Regions from separate parts of the Streptomyces sp. NBC_00885 genome, predicted to be linked through region 2. Evidence: riboswitches for the same ligand, from Rfam matches in the RefSeq annotation. Region 2 holds a riboswitch; each other region holds the start of a gene.
The links. Region 2 has a riboswitch for cyclic di-AMP ahead of OHA61_RS05095 (peptidoglycan DD-metalloendopeptidase family protein). Riboswitches for the same ligand answer to the same signal wherever they lie in the genome.
Positions count from the first base shown of each region.

Region 1: linked by a shared signal. The riboswitch ahead of OHA61_RS23285 (transglycosylase family protein) and the one ahead of OHA61_RS05095 (peptidoglycan DD-metalloendopeptidase family protein) in region 2 are both predicted to bind cyclic di-AMP.
Region 3: linked by a shared signal. The riboswitch ahead of OHA61_RS20225 (M23 family metallopeptidase) and the one ahead of OHA61_RS05095 (peptidoglycan DD-metalloendopeptidase family protein) in region 2 are both predicted to bind cyclic di-AMP.
Region 4: linked by a shared signal. The riboswitch ahead of OHA61_RS02300 (transglycosylase SLT domain-containing protein) and the one ahead of OHA61_RS05095 (peptidoglycan DD-metalloendopeptidase family protein) in region 2 are both predicted to bind cyclic di-AMP.

Region 1 is NZ_CP108796.1:5,104,781-5,108,358, reverse strand. Features, by position in the region: gene eno (phosphopyruvate hydratase) at 1-1,090, opposite strand, end outside; gene OHA61_RS23285 (transglycosylase family protein) at 1,377-2,033, opposite strand; cyclic di-AMP (ydaO/yuaA leader) riboswitch at 2,037-2,212, opposite strand; gene OHA61_RS23280 (transglycosylase family protein) at 2,472-3,350, opposite strand; gene OHA61_RS23275 (cytochrome P450) at 3,463-3,578, opposite strand, start outside.
Region 2 is NZ_CP108796.1:1,098,833-1,102,410, forward strand. Features, by position in the region: gene OHA61_RS05090 (SGNH/GDSL hydrolase family protein) at 1-784, opposite strand, end outside; gene OHA61_RS05095 (peptidoglycan DD-metalloendopeptidase family protein) at 955-1,896, opposite strand; cyclic di-AMP (ydaO/yuaA leader) riboswitch at 1,901-2,056, opposite strand; gene OHA61_RS05100 (alpha-galactosidase) at 2,459-3,578, opposite strand, start outside.
Region 3 is NZ_CP108796.1:4,449,113-4,452,690, forward strand. Features, by position in the region: gene OHA61_RS20220 (PP2C family protein-serine/threonine phosphatase) at 33-1,289, shown strand; cyclic di-AMP (ydaO/yuaA leader) riboswitch at 1,594-1,750, shown strand; gene OHA61_RS20225 (M23 family metallopeptidase) at 1,762-2,805, shown strand; gene OHA61_RS20230 (PrsW family intramembrane metalloprotease) at 2,993-3,578, opposite strand, start outside.
Region 4 is NZ_CP108796.1:474,450-478,027, forward strand. Features, by position in the region: gene OHA61_RS02295 (ATP-binding cassette domain-containing protein) at 1-752, shown strand, start outside; gene OHA61_RS02300 (transglycosylase SLT domain-containing protein) at 836-1,624, opposite strand; cyclic di-AMP (ydaO/yuaA leader) riboswitch at 1,629-1,791, opposite strand; gene OHA61_RS02305 (YncE family protein) at 2,245-3,315, opposite strand; gene OHA61_RS02310 (MbtH family protein) at 3,553-3,578, opposite strand, start outside.

The sequences.
Region 1 (3,578 bases), 4.0 Mb from region 2:
ACATCATGCACTTGAAGCCGCTGCGCTGGGCGAGCTCCACGGCGTCCAGGGTCTCGGTCAGCGAACCGATCTGGTTGACCTTGACGAGCAGGGCGTTGGCCGCGCCGTCCTCGATACCGCGGGCCAGGCGCTCCGGGTTGGTGACGAAGAGGTCGTCGCCGACGATCTGGACCTTGGTGCCCAGCTTGTCGGTGAGGACCTTCCAGCCGGCCCAGTCGTCCTCGAACAGCGGGTCCTCGATGGAGACCAGCGGGTAGGAGGCGACGAGGTCCTCGTAGTACTCGGTCATCTCGGCGGCCGAGCGGGACTTGCCCTCGAACTCGTACGTGCCGTCCTTGTAGAACTCGGACGCGGCGACGTCGAGCGCGAGCGCGATGTCCTTGCCGGGGGCGTAACCGGCTTCCTTGATGGCCTCGAGGATCAGGTCCAGCGCGGCGCGGTTCGACTCGAGGTTCGGCGCGAAGCCGCCCTCGTCGCCGAGACCGGTGGACAGACCCTTGGTCTTCAGGACCTTCTTCAGCGTGTGGTAGACCTCGGCGCCCCAGCGCAGGGCCTCGGAGAAGGACTCCGCGCCGATCGGGGCGATCATGAACTCCTGGATGTCCACATTGGAGTCGGCGTGCGAGCCGCCGTTCAGGATGTTCATCATCGGAACGGGCAGCAGGTGCGCGTTCGGGCCGCCCAGGTAGCGGAAGAGCGGCAGGTCGGAGGCCTCGGAGGCGGCGTGCGCCACGGCGAGCGAGACACCGAGGATGGCGTTGGCGCCGAGCGAGGACTTGTCCGGGGTGGCGTCCAGGTCGAACATCGCCTGGTCGATCAGGCGCTGCTCGGTGGCGTCGTAGCCGACGAGCTCCGGGCCGATCTGCTCGATGACGGCGAGGACGGCCTTCTCGACGCCCTTGCCCTGGTAGCGGTTCTGGTCACCGTCGCGGAGCTCGAGAGCCTCGAACGCACCGGTGGAGGCGCCGGACGGAACAGCAGCACGGCCCGTGCTGCCGTCGTCGAGGCCAACCTCGACCTCGACCGTGGGATTGCCTCGGGAGTCCAGGATTTCCCGGGCTACGACGACGTCGATGGACGGCACGAGCATCTCCTTCTGGGATGTGACGCTAAAAGTGCAGGGTCTCTTTGGCCTTGCGGCAAGAGCCTAACCGGCGCGGGAGCATCGGTCGGCAGATGCCCGCCCGCTGGGACGAAAAAGGGCATGAAGAGGCTCGACGCAGGACAAACAGCGCGTGAACTACCTGGGGGTAACAGACAGAACCCCGGCCCGGCACGCTCGGGGGAAGCGCGCGGGGCCGGGGTGGCTCTGGGGGATGAGGGCCCGCGGGGTCCGGTGGTCCGCCGGGTCCACCGGAGTCCCAGGGCTCCTCGGGTCAGCTCAGGTGGAGCTGCTGGCCCGGGAAGATGACGTCGGCGTCGCTGATGATGTCCTTGTTCAGCTCGAACAGCTTCTTCCAGCCACCCTTGACCTTCTCGGCCTTCGCGATCTTGCCGAGGGTGTCGCCGGCCTTGACCTTGTACTCGCCGTCGCCCTTCTTCACTGCCTTCTTCGGGGCGGCGGGGCGCTCGGAGCGGGTGGTGGGTGCCTCTGCGCGCTTCACGGCCGGCTTGGCAGCCGGCTTCGCCTTCGGCGTGGCGGCGGAGCCGCCGGTGTACGGCGTGTTGGACAGGTTCACGCCACAGCTCGGCCAGGCGCCCTTGCCCTGACCCGCGAGGACCTTCTCGGCCACGGCTATCTGCTGGTCCTTGGAGGCCAGGTCGGCGCGGGAGGCGTAGGCGGTGCCACCGTAGGCGGCCCAGGTGGAGTTGGTGAACTGCAGGCCGCCGTAGAAGCCGTTGCCCGTGTTGATGGACCAGTTGCCGCCGGACTCGCACTGGGCGACGGCGTCCCACTCGGACGCGGTCGCGGCGGAGGCCGAGGTGGCACCCATCAGCGGGACGGCGACAGCGGCGCCGGTGACACCGGCGAGCGTGGCGATGCGGGTGAGCTTGGACGGGCGACGGTGCTTGGCTTTGCCGGAACGCAGCATGGAGCTTCTCCTCACCGACGCCTACGAGGTGAGCTGTCGGGTTCGGGCCAAGTGAGTTGCCCGGTCGCACGCTCCTGCATGCGACTTCACCCCAAGCCGGTCTCCGCCGTCGATCTCTCAACGGCCGGGCCCGGCGCTTACCTTGGGTCCCCCGCTCCTGCCTTCGGCGCTCTGCGCGACGACTACTCCCCCCGACCGACGGCAGGATTCGGCGTGACGGTCAGTGGTGCCCGCGGTGGCGAGCGGTTCAGACCGTAGACACACGACTCCCCGATGTTCAAAGACGAACATCGGGGAGAAATCGCCCATTTCACCGGGTAGGACATATACGTTTCCGCAGGTGACGGGCGGAATGGGTGATTCCGCCGGGGCAGATGCGTCAGTTGGGACAAAGAGACCCTTGTCTCACTTGCACAGAACCGGACATACGGCCGCGAACTACTCCTGATTCAGGCCCAGATCGAGGCTCTGGCCAGGAAGGATGAGGTCGGGATTGTCGCCGACGGTCTCGCGATTCTTCTCGTAGAGCGCGGTCCAGCCACCGGAGAGCTTCTCCTTGTCGACGATCGCCGAGAGGCTGTCGCCCGGCAGGACGGTGTACTCGCCCGGCGCGGCGTCCGCACTGTCGACCTTGTCCGACTTGTCCGCTTCGGTGCGCGCCGACCCGTCACCCCGGGAAGCGTGGCGCCCGGTTTCGCGGTCGCTGTCCGCATTGTCCGGCTCGGTCTCCTCGGGGGCGGCCTCGCCGCGGTGCTTGCCGTCGCCCGCCGCCGCATCGGGGGCGGCGGTCGCCGACCCGGTCGCGTCCGCGGGCGGCGCGGTGGACGGCTCGTCGGACGGCTCGGCGGGCTTGAGGGTCGGCTTCGCGGACGCGGTCGGCGCCGGAGCCGTGCTCTGCGAGGGCGAGGGTGCGGTGCCCGGGTCGACGCCGGCCGCGGCGCCGTCGTTCTGCAGCCCGGCGATCGCCGCACAGCCGGCCCATGCGGCCGGACCCTGCGCGTCGAGGACCTTCTCGGCGACCGCGATCTGCTGCGAGCGGCTGGCGAGGTCGGCGGTGGGCGCGTAGTCCGCGCCGCCGAAGGCCTGCCATGTCTCCTGGGACATCTGGAGTCCGCCGTAGTACCCGTTGCCGAGATCGGCGCTCCACATGCCGCCGCTCTCGCACTCGGCGACGCGGTCCCAGGTGGAGGCGTCGGCGGCGGAGGCCGAACCGGCTCCGAGAAGGGGAATCGCAATGGCCGATCCCGTCACCCCTGCCGCGACAACGATGGCCGGAGCCTGGCGGGGACGACGGTGGCGACCATGGCCGGAGAGCATGCGTTTGCCTTTCGCGTGACTGCTGAGACGGCAGTGAAAGTAGTCGCATTCGAACGCACATCACAAGTCGATGCAGCGGAGATCACGTGAAAGTCACAGAATTGACAGTCTGTCAGATCTGTCGAGGCGCGAACTCAACGGGCAGAGTGCGCAATCCACGCATAATCAGGCCCCCACGCCACCGCAAATCGGCTGGATCGCCCGCAAGCCGCAAGTCCGGCAATCTCC
Region 2 (3,578 bases):
GCAGCAGATTCGGCCGCTTGGCCTCCACGTGGTCGCCGGAGCTCTCACCGCGCAGCCGGCGGCCGATCCACGGCACCAGATGCTCCCGCGCCCACTGGATGTCGTCGCGGCGCACTTCGAGCGTGCCACGGGGCGGCAGCGGCGGCCACGGCTGGTCGGGGTTGGCGGGCACCTCGATGCCGAGGACCTGGGCTGCGCGCAGCGCGACCCGGGTGTGCCCCTCGGGGGACAGATGGAGCCGGTCGGCGTCCCAGGCGCGCCGGTCCTGGACGGACCTGAGCGACCACAGATCGAGTACGGGACAGTCGTAGCGGTCGGCGATGGCCCGTACATGCGCGGTGTACATGGCGATCTTGCCGCGGAGATGGCGCAGCACCGGCACCCCGCGGGTGTCGAAGCCGGTGGTCACCATGACCGTCCCGACGGCGCCGGTGAGGTCGGCGACCGCGCGCTCGAAGCGCTCGGCCACGTCGTCCGGGTCGGTGCCGGGCCGGATGATGTCGTTGCCGCCCGCGCAGAACGTCACCAGGTCCGGGGCCAGTTCCATCGCCCTTGGCACCTGTTCCTCGACGATCTGGTCGAGCAGGCGCCCGCGCACGGCGAGGTTGGCGTACCTGAAGGTGTGCTCCGGCATCCGGTCGTCGAGCAGCACCGCGAACCGGTCCGCCCAGCCGACGTACATCCCGTCGGGGCCCGGGTCGCCGACGCCTTCGGTGAAGCTGTCACCGATCGCCGCGTACGACCCGAATCCGCCGCTGTTCTCTGTTCTCGAATCGTCTGCCACAAGTACTGATCCTCCCCTTACGGATGTGACCTACGCGACCGTAAGGAGGGGTTGACGAGGGGTGATCTTTGCCACCGCTCAAGATTGTCCACGGCGGAATACGCCGGATCCCCCCGCGCCGCCGCTGCGGCACGAGGGGACCGGGACGTGATCGCCGCGTCGGACGGGCGTCAGACGGTGACGCCGTGCTGGCGCAGGTAGGCCAGCGGGTCGATGTCCGAGCCGTAGCTCGGGCCGGTGCGGATCTCGAAGTGCAGGTGCGGTCCCGTGGAGTTGCCGGTGGAGCCGGAGAGGCCGATCTGCTGGCCGCCGCTCACGCTCTGGCCGGCGGAGACGGCCAGGGCGGAGAGGTGGGCGTACTGCGAGTAGCTGCCGTCGCTGTGCTGGATGACGACCTCGTTGCCGTACGCGCCGCCCCACCCGGCGGAGACGACGGTGCCCGGGCCGACGGCCTTGACCGTGGTGCCGGTGGAGGCGGCGAAGTCCACACCGGTGTGGTAGCCGCTGGCCCACATCGACCCGGCGAGGTGGTACGGCGTGATGACGGTCGCGCCGTCGATGGGGGTCGTGAAGCCGGAGCTGCTGGTCTGCGGGGCGCTCTTCGCCGAGCCGGAGTCCGTGGAGACCTTGGCAGCGGTCTTGGCAGCGGGCTTGGACGCGGTCTTGGCAGCGGACCGGGCCTGGCTCTTCTCGCGGTGCTGCGACTTCTCGGGAGCCTTGGCCTTCGAGGCGGCGCCGAGGGTGAGCTTGAGGCCGGGGTGGATCAGCGAGGGGTTGTCACCGACCCGCTCGCGGTTGTCCTGGTACAGCTTCTTCCAGCCACCGCGGACATTGTGCTCGTCCGCGATCTTGGAGAGATAGTCGCCGGCGACGACGGAGTACGTCGTGGGTGCGGCGGCCGGCTTGTGCGGCGCCTTGTACGCGGCCGGTGCCGCGGTGGCGGTCACGGTCGTGTGCGACGAGGTCGCGACGGGGGCGGTCTTGCCCGCGGCGTGGGCCCCGGTGGCACCCATGAGCGGGATCGCGATGGCGGCGCCACTGGTGCCCGCTGCGACGAAACCGCGGGTGATCGGGCTGGTCTTGGGACGGCGGTGCTTACCCTTTGCGGGCATGGCGCTTTCCTCTCCGGCGCCGGCGAGGTGAGCTGTCGGGTTCGGGCTGGAGATGCCCGGCCGCGCGGTTGCGCTGCTTAACCCCGAGCCGTTCCACAAGTGCGGAATCGGCGTACTACCTGGGTCCCCCGCTCCTGCCACGCGTGGGTGGGTTCGAATTCCGGGCGGCGGCAGGATTTGGCGGTCCGTCCGGATTGCGGTGAACGTAAACGAGCCGGGCCGACCGGAACAAGCGACCGCAATTACGGATCACCATCCGGCGTGATATCGCCGGAGAATTCCCGTTACGCTCCGTCAATCAATGATCTTCCCTGCCCTGTCAGGCAACGGATTTCGCAACCGTCACGCCGCCACACACCGTCACAAATATGATCCTGCTCACGAGGCATGCCCCATCTGCATTGCAGACGGGGCAGGTTATACCGAACCGTCCAATTCGGACAGAAGCACCATTTGATGACTATCGACCGATCAGGCTCACTTTTCCCTCGGATCCACCATTACCGAGAAATTCCGCGGCGGCTGATTGTCCCTTTTCGGGCGTATTCTCCGGACCTCTCCGTCACGGTTGCCTCCGCACGAGCCGCCGCAGCCGGATCACCGTGGCGTCCAGGTCACCCTTGAGTCCGGTGTGCAGCCCGTGGTGCAGCAGTAGCGACCCAGGATGCTCGGCTCCGGTGTCCGGGCACTCGTAGACCGCCGCCGGATCGAGACCGCGCAGCCTGAGCCGCGGCGGCTGTTCGCCGTAGTGCTGCGCCTGCAGCCAGGCGAGGACGACGGTCTCCTCGCCATGTACGTACTGGACGGCACTGAGCCCGCCCTCGGGCGCGCGCAGCCGGTACAGCTCGCCGTGCTGCACCAGCGGCCTGATCTCCTTGTAGAGCTCCACCCAGCCGCGCGCCTCTGCGAGCTCCTCGTCGGTCCACTCGGTGAGGTCGCCGCCGACCCCGAGCACCCCGGCCATCGCACTGACGAAGCGGAAACGCAGCGTACTGATGCGGCCGTTGAGCTGGACATTGGGGCTGTCGGTGACCCATGCGGCCATGACCCGAGCCGGGTGCAGCTGGGTGAAACCCCGCTGGATGGCGAGCCGGTCCAGCGGGTCGGTGTTGTCCGAGGTCCACACCTGGTCGGTACGCGCGAGGATGCCGAGGTCGATCCGGCCGCCGCCGCCCGAGCAGGACTCGAAGGCGACGCAGGGATGCGCGGCCCGCAGCCGGTCCAGCAGTGCGTACAGCGCGTGGACATGCTCGACCCACAGCTTCTGCGGGTACTCCTCACCGGGCCAGCCCGCGTCCGTGAAACAGCGGTTGAAATCCCACTTCACATAGTCGATGGGGGCATTGGTCAGCAGGGTGTCCAATTGCTCCCACAGATAGTCCTGCACGTCCCGGCGGGCGAGATTCAGCACCAGCTGATTGCGGAATTCGGTCCTGGCGCGGCCCGGATGGTGCTGCACCCAGTCGGGGTGCGCCCGGTAGAGATCGCTGTCGGCGTTGACCATTTCCGGCTCGACCCAGATCCCGAACTGCATGCCCAGCGCGTGCACTTCACCGGCGAGCGGGCCCAGGCCCTTCGGGAAGCGCTCGGCGCTGGGGGTCCAGTCGCCGAGGCCGGCGCGGTCGCTGGTGCGCCGCCCGAACCAGGCGTCGTCGACGACGAACAGCTCGACGCCCATGGCT
Region 3 (3,578 bases), 3.4 Mb from region 2:
GCACTCGACAGAGTGCCGGGCCACTGTCGTGTGTGCGCTGCGGACATCGCCCGGTTGGCCGACGGCGACTCGCCGCCCGGCGCGGCTACGGCCAGCCTGGGAAGGGGGCGGTACCGTCCGCAGCCGTGTGGGGACCGGGCAGGAGAGCACCCGTGGCCGAGCCAGAGCAGGGCGGAGCGGACATCTCTCGTGGATTCGTCCGCCTGCTGCCCGCCCTGATGATCGTCGGCGGCGCGATCTTCGACCTCGCGACGCCGCCCCGGTTCACGGCGGTCCCGCTCTTCGCGGCCGCGCCGCTGATCGCGGCCCCCATCTTCACCTGGGTCGGCACCCTGCTGGTCGGTATCGCGGCGATCCTCGGCGTGACCGGGCTGCACCTCTACAACCACACCCTCTCGCAGATCACGGCGTTCACCGAGCTGACCACTGTGATCACCGTCTCGGGCCTCGCTCTGCTGATCAACCGGGTCGTACGGCTCGGCAGTCAGCGCCTCGCGTCGGCCCGGGTGATCGCCGAGACGGCGCAGCGCGCCGTGTTGCCGACTCCCCCGGAGCGGATCGGGGGACTGCACGTCGCCGCGCGGTACGAGGCGGCGCAGAAGGACGCGTTCATCGGCGGCGACCTCTTCGCCGTACAGGACACACCCTTCGGGGTGCGGCTGATCGTCGGGGACGTACGGGGCAAGGGGCTGCAGGCGGTCGAGGCGGTGGCCGTGGTGATCGGGGCGTTCCGGGAGGCCGCCGAGCAGGAGAGCTCGCTGGAAGGGCTCGCCGCGCGGCTGGAGCGGGCGCTGGTGCGGGAGGGCGCGCGGCACAACCTGGACGCGGTCGAGGGGTTCACCACCGCCGTACTGGCCGAGATCCCGCGCGGTGATCGTGTCGTACGGGTCGTGAACCGGGGCCATCCGGAGCCGCTCCTGCTGTACGCGGACGGGAACGTGAACATCCTGGAGCCGACCCAGGCCGCGCTGCCGCTCGGTATGGGCCTCGGGATCTGGCCGGACCGCTCGGACGCGCACCGGCTGCCCCCCGGGGCCACGCTGCTTCTCTATACGGACGGGCTGTCCGAGGCGCGCGACGCGAGCGGCGTTTTCTACGACCCCGGCCGGCGGCTGGCGGGGCGGCTGTTCCCCGGGCCCGAGGAGCTGCTGGACGCCTTGGTGGACGACGTACGACGCCATACGGGTGGCGGCTCGACGGACGACATGGCGCTGCTTGCGGTCAGCCGTCCCGCTCAGGGGCAGCAGGAGCGCCGCACGATCGTGCCCGTGGTCGGCGGGGGCGAGTGAGGGCTCTGGCGGCTCGGCGTCGTTGGCGTCGTGAAGCCGGGCGCCGGACGCCGGACGGACGGATGGGCACGGTACGTAATCGAGAGACACCCCTCCGCATAACATTTGACGAACCGTCAGGTAGCGGGAGGTGTCGGATGGTGCGTCAGGGGCGATCAACTCACCCCACTCCGGGCCCTTGTGTCCGGTTAAGTCCCGGCGAATGTTGTTAATGATCAGTCGGAACAGCTTGGAATCGGGCCCCGGTGTCTATTAACGTTCGATAACGCAGCGCGGTCGTCCCAGTCGTCGCAAGAGGCGGCACCGTGCGCACGCGCCGAATCCCGCAAGGGAACCGGGGAACCACCAATTGGGGTGAATCGGGCACCTTTTGCCGCTCTTGTCCGCGGCGGAAGCGCCCGTAGGAGACCTTCCTGCTCCGAACCCGTCAGCTAACCCGGTAGGCGAGAAGGAAGGAAAGGAGCACGCCTCAGTGGCGTCCAACAAACCTGCCCCGACAGCACCCTTCGAAACTGACTTCTTCGGCGACGAGGTGGCAGAGCGGGCATGGGAGGAATGGAACCCCACCGAGGACTCCGTCCGTCCGGTGCGCGGCCGGCACCGTGTCATGAAGCAGCGCGGCGGACTCGCCCGCAGCTCCACGGTGCTCGGGGTCGGCGTGATCGCCGCGGTCGGCGCGGGCGGCATGGCCACCGCGCAGAGCAAGCCGCCGGTCTCCATATCGCTCCCCGACTCGATCGCGGACAACCTGCCCGACGCCAAGTCCCTTCCAGGCGTCGGCTCGTTCATGTCCGACGACTCCTCGGACGCCGACGCCGGGAACACCGCGCCCCTCACCTCGGCGACGCTCGCCGCTGACACCGGCTCCAAGGCCGAGGCGCAGGGCTCCGCCGGTGAGGCGCTGCGCGCCCGCATCCTCCAGCAGGCCGATCAGCAGCGGGCCGAGGCGGACGCCGAGGCCAAGGCGGCCGCGGAGAAGCTCGCGGCCGAGAAGGCAGCGGCGGAGGCGAAGGCCCAGCAGACCGCGGCGGAGGCCGAGGCCGAGGCGGCGAAGCTCGCCGCCGAGAAGGCAGCGGCGGAGAAGGCCGAGGCCGAGCGCCTCGCCAAGCTCGCCGCGAGCTACTCGCTGCCGACCTCCTCGTACACGATCACCTCCACCTTCGGTGAGGCCGGATCGATGTGGTCCTCGGGCTACCACACCGGCCTGGACTTCGCGGCCCCGACGGGCACGCCCCTGAAGGCCGTGCACAGCGGCACCGTCAAGTCGGCGGGCTGGTCCGGGTCTTACGGCTACCGCACGGTGCTGGAGCTCGAGGACGGCACGGAGATCTGGTACGCCCACCAGTCCTCGATCTCGGTCAGCGTCGGCCAGAAGGTGACGACGGGCGAGACGATCGGGCGCGTGGGTGCGACCGGCAATGTGACCGGCGCGCATCTGCACCTCGAGGTCCACACGGCGAGCGGGACCGGCATCGACCCGATGGCCTGGCTGCGGGACAAGGGCCTGACCGTCTGATTTCTCCGTACGCCCCCTCGCGCCGCCGCTCGGCGCGAGGGGGCGTTTATGCGGATGCCCCCATGTGCGCGGTGCACCGCACTCCCATGAACGCCGGCAGTTCTGGCGCTCACCCCCCGACGCCAGGGCTGCCGGTCCTGTGCCCCGGTCGCGTACGGCATGCGGGCGGAACAAGCGCCCTGCCAGCCTAGGAGCGGTACGGGTTGTAGCCGCCGTAGTCGCGGTGCGGGGGCGGGGTCCATACCCGGCCCGTCGCCCGCGCCGCGTAGCTCAGCGCGGGAGACGCGACTTCCTTGCGCTGCCACAGGTGGTGCAGCAGCTCCTGCTCGCGCTCCATGAAGTCCGGGCCCGCCGTGCCGCGGTGGGCCCGGTGGCGCAGAAAGGCCAGGGTCGTCGCGAACCGTTCGTACTCCGAGACGGCGTGGGCCGCGGCCGGTCCGTGCGTACGGCGGGCGATGTCGCGGGCCATCGTGCGCGCCCGCATCGAGGAGAGCGCGCGCGGCTCGTCGGCCGTCAGCCAGCCGGCCGCCGCGTATGCGGGCAGTTCGGTGGATATCGTGCGCAGTTCGCACTGCCGGGTCCAGATCGTGAGCCAGGTCAGCAGCCCGAAGACCGGGACCATGAACGCCCCGTACACCGCATAGAAGCCGAACGGGCCGAAGAGCGACACCGAGCCGTTCCACAGCGCGTGCATGCCCATCGCGAGGGCGAGGCCCAGCAGTGGCAGCGCGATCCGCCGGAATCGCTGGCGTCGTGCGGCGAGCGCCGCGATC
Region 4 (3,578 bases), 620 kb from region 2:
CCGGGAGCGTGGAGGAGATCCGGCTCGATGAGGTGGTCTACCAGTACCCCGGCAAGGAGGCTCCGGCCGTCGACCATGTCTCCCTCACGCTCCGCCGTGGCGAGATCGTCGCGATCGTCGGGGAGAACGGCTCGGGCAAGTCCACCCTGACGCGGCTGATCACCGGGATCTTCCTGGCCGACAAGGGCCGAGTGACCTGGGGTGACATCGATCTCGCCGCCGCCCACCCCGACTCCGTGTGGGCGGGGACCGGGCTGGTCCCGCAGATCTTCGCCCAATGGCCCCTGCGCGCAAGGGAGAACGTGACGCTGGGGCAGCCCCGCACCTTCGACGACGGGCCGGTGTGGGACGCCGTCGACGCCGTGGGGATGCGCGCGGCGATCGACGACCTGCCCAAGGGACTCGACACGCTGCTGGCGCGCGAACTGTACGGCGGATCCGAGCTGTCAGGTGGGCAGTGGCAGCGTCTGGTCTGCTCACGCGCTCTGTACCGGCGGCCTTCCCTGCTGATCCTGGACGAGCCGACGTCGCAGATGGACGCGCGCGGTGAACACGGCATCCTCGAGGCCATCAAGGCGATCTCCGCCGACCGCATCACGGTCGTGGTGACGCATCAGCTGGAGAACACCCGGCTGGCGGACCGCATCATCGTCATGGAGCAGGGCCGGATCACCGAACAGGGCCGGTACGAGGACCTGGTCCACGCCGGGGGTCTGTTCGCCGAACTGCTCGCGCTCTCGAAGGACCGGTAGGCAAAAGGACCCGCACGGCCCGGCCGCTCGTCGCGGCGGTTCTCGCCCTTCTCGCCGTGAACCGCCGCGACCTGTGAGGTCGGTCAGTACGCGCCGTTCACGTTGTCGATCGAGCCGTACTTGTCGGCGGCGTAGTTGCACGCGGCGGTGATGTTGGCGACCGGGTCGTAGCTGTCCATCGACGTGCCGGGCACGTGGTAGGCGAAGAACGTGGGGTCGATGACCTGGAGGAGGCCCTTGGACGGCGTTCCGGCCGCGGCGTTGGAGTCCCAGTTGTTGATGGCCAGCGGGTTGCCGGAGGACTCGCGCATGATGTTGCGGTGGATGCCGTCGTAGCTGCCGGGGATGCCGTGCTTGGCCATCACGTCCAGCGACTCCTTGATCCAGCCGTCGAGGTCGTTGGAGTACGTCTTCTTCGGCTTCGCGGCGGGGGCACTCTTCGCCGGGGTCAGCTTCGTCGTGCGCTTGGAGCGGTCGGCCCGGTCAGCCCGGTCGGAGGCGGCGGCAGCCTTGGCCTTCTTGCCGATCGTCAGCTTGAGGCCCGGGTGAATCAGCCGCGGGTCGTCACCGACGACCTTGCGGTTGTCCTTGTAGAGCTTCTTCCAGCCGCCGGTGACGTTGAGCTGGTCCGCGATCTTGGAAAGGGAGTCCCCCGCGACGACGGAGTAGGTCGTGGTGCCGGCCTTCTTCGCGAGGGCCGGAGCTGCGGCCGAGGTCTTGGCGGCGGGGGTGGACTGCGGTGCCGTCTGCGCGGAGGCGGCGGTCGTGGCGATCACCGGCAGGACGAGTGCGGCGCCACCGGTGCCCGCGACGGCGAGACCGCGGCTGAATGCACTGGACTTGGGACGGCGATGCTTACCCTTTGCGGGCATGACGAATTCCTCTCCGTCGCCTGCGAGGTGAGCTGTCGGGTTCGGGCTGGAGATGCCCGGCCGCATTGTGACGGCGACTTCACCCCAAGCCGTTCCGTATTCCGGATCGGCGGCTTACCTGGGTCCCCCGCTCCTGCCGTACGTCCGTGAGTGGGTGGGTGCGGTTTCCGGACGGCGGCAGGATTCGGCGGTCCATCCGGGTTGTCGTGACCGTAAGCGAGGCAGACCGGGCGAAACAAGTCCCGAATTCACATTTCAATTCGCGAGGGGGATTAATCGCGAGAAATTCCCGCCGGTCGGCAAGATCGAGAATCTCAACTTTCTTTCTGCAGAACGGGACTGGGCGCCACGCCGCCGTGCGCGGGCACTGCCGAACGTGACCCATTTCACTGGAGGAGAAGGCAACCGAGTCCGGTTTGCGGCGGTGCGCTCCGGATAAATGGAATTCGCCCGGGTTTCTCTTATGGGGGCATCGAATAACAATAAAGATGAACCGCCCTTGTGGGCTTTTTCGGACATCAAGGCGCTTTTAGGTCGGGTGCACGGGACCGGGCCGTGACAGAGCAGAGCGCCCCGGACGGCGGAGCCCGCCGTCCGGGGCGCTCGGGCGCGGCAGCCGGTCAGCCGGTCGCGCGAATGCGGTGGATGGAGTCCATCGCCTCGGCTCCGACCGCCGCCTTGTCGACGACATAGGCCGTGCCACGCGTGATGACCACATGGTCCGTGTTCGCGCCGGTCGCGAGGTTCGCGAGAACGAGTCCCTTGCGGGGGTCGACCACCGAGGTCGTACCGGATTCCCTGTTGGCCACGAAGACGTTGCCCGTGCACGCGTCGGTCGCGACCGCGAGGGCGCCCGCTCCCGTCGCGATCTCCTTCTGCACCACTCCCGCGCGCAGGTCGATGACGGCGAGGGAACCGCTCGCCTGGTTGGCGGCGTAGGCGGTCCTGCCGTCGCCGGACAGCGCCACGTCGATCGTGCCCTTGCCGGCCGGGATGAGCCTGGGCGTGCTGGATGCCGGGGAGACCTCGATGAGCTGACCGTTGGTCAGATCGGCTGCGTAAACGGTGCCGGTGCGCTCGTCGACGGTCACGCCCGCGGGCGTCGCGCCCGTGACCGTGACGCGCTTCTTCTCCTGGTATGTACGGGTGTCGAAGGCGACGATGCTGCCGTCCTCGAGCCCGGCGGTCCAGGCTAGGTTGCGCTGCTGGTCGACGACGACGTCCCGGGCGTGCTTCACGCCGGGCAGCGTGGCCAGGTGCTCGCCGGTCCGCTGGCTGTAGACGGCAAGGGAGTTGTCGAGCGTGTTGGTGGTCCACACGGTGTTGTGCACGTCGTCGACGGCCACTCCGTAGACGGCCTCCCGCGCACCGGTGGCCTCGTCCTTGAGGGGCGGCGTGTAGGCGGCCTTCACCTTCAGGGTCGCCGGGTCCACCTTGAGCAGCTGGGTCTTGGTGACCGGGGGGTATCCGACCGAGCTGGTTACCCACAGGACATTGTTCCGCGCGGAGTAGGCGGACTGGTAGAGCCCCTGGCCCAGTTGGGCGGAGTCGACCGTGTAGGACGCCTGGAGCGTGTGAACCTGGGCCGGGGCAGCGGCCATGGCAATACCGGCCGGGCCGAGCGCGCAGGTGGCGGTTATGGCGGCGGCGAGTAGGACCCGGCGGCGAATGGTGCTTCGGGTGCGGGACATGCTTGTTCCTCCAGAACAATGAGAAGTGGATGCCGGTTTGTGGCACCGTGGATATGCGCCCCTGCTGGGCCCCTGCCTCACTATGAAGGCAGGGCTTGTCAGTTGTCGGTCGTTCCCCCTCGTCTGACATATCGCTGACACGTTCCGGCCGGGAATCGGAAATGCGGTCGCCGAATTCGTCCGCAAGGGCGCCGCAAGTTCGTCGGAATTCGTGTCCCGGCCTTCTGTTCGGCCGGATCAGCCGGGCGGGGCCGGCGGCGCGG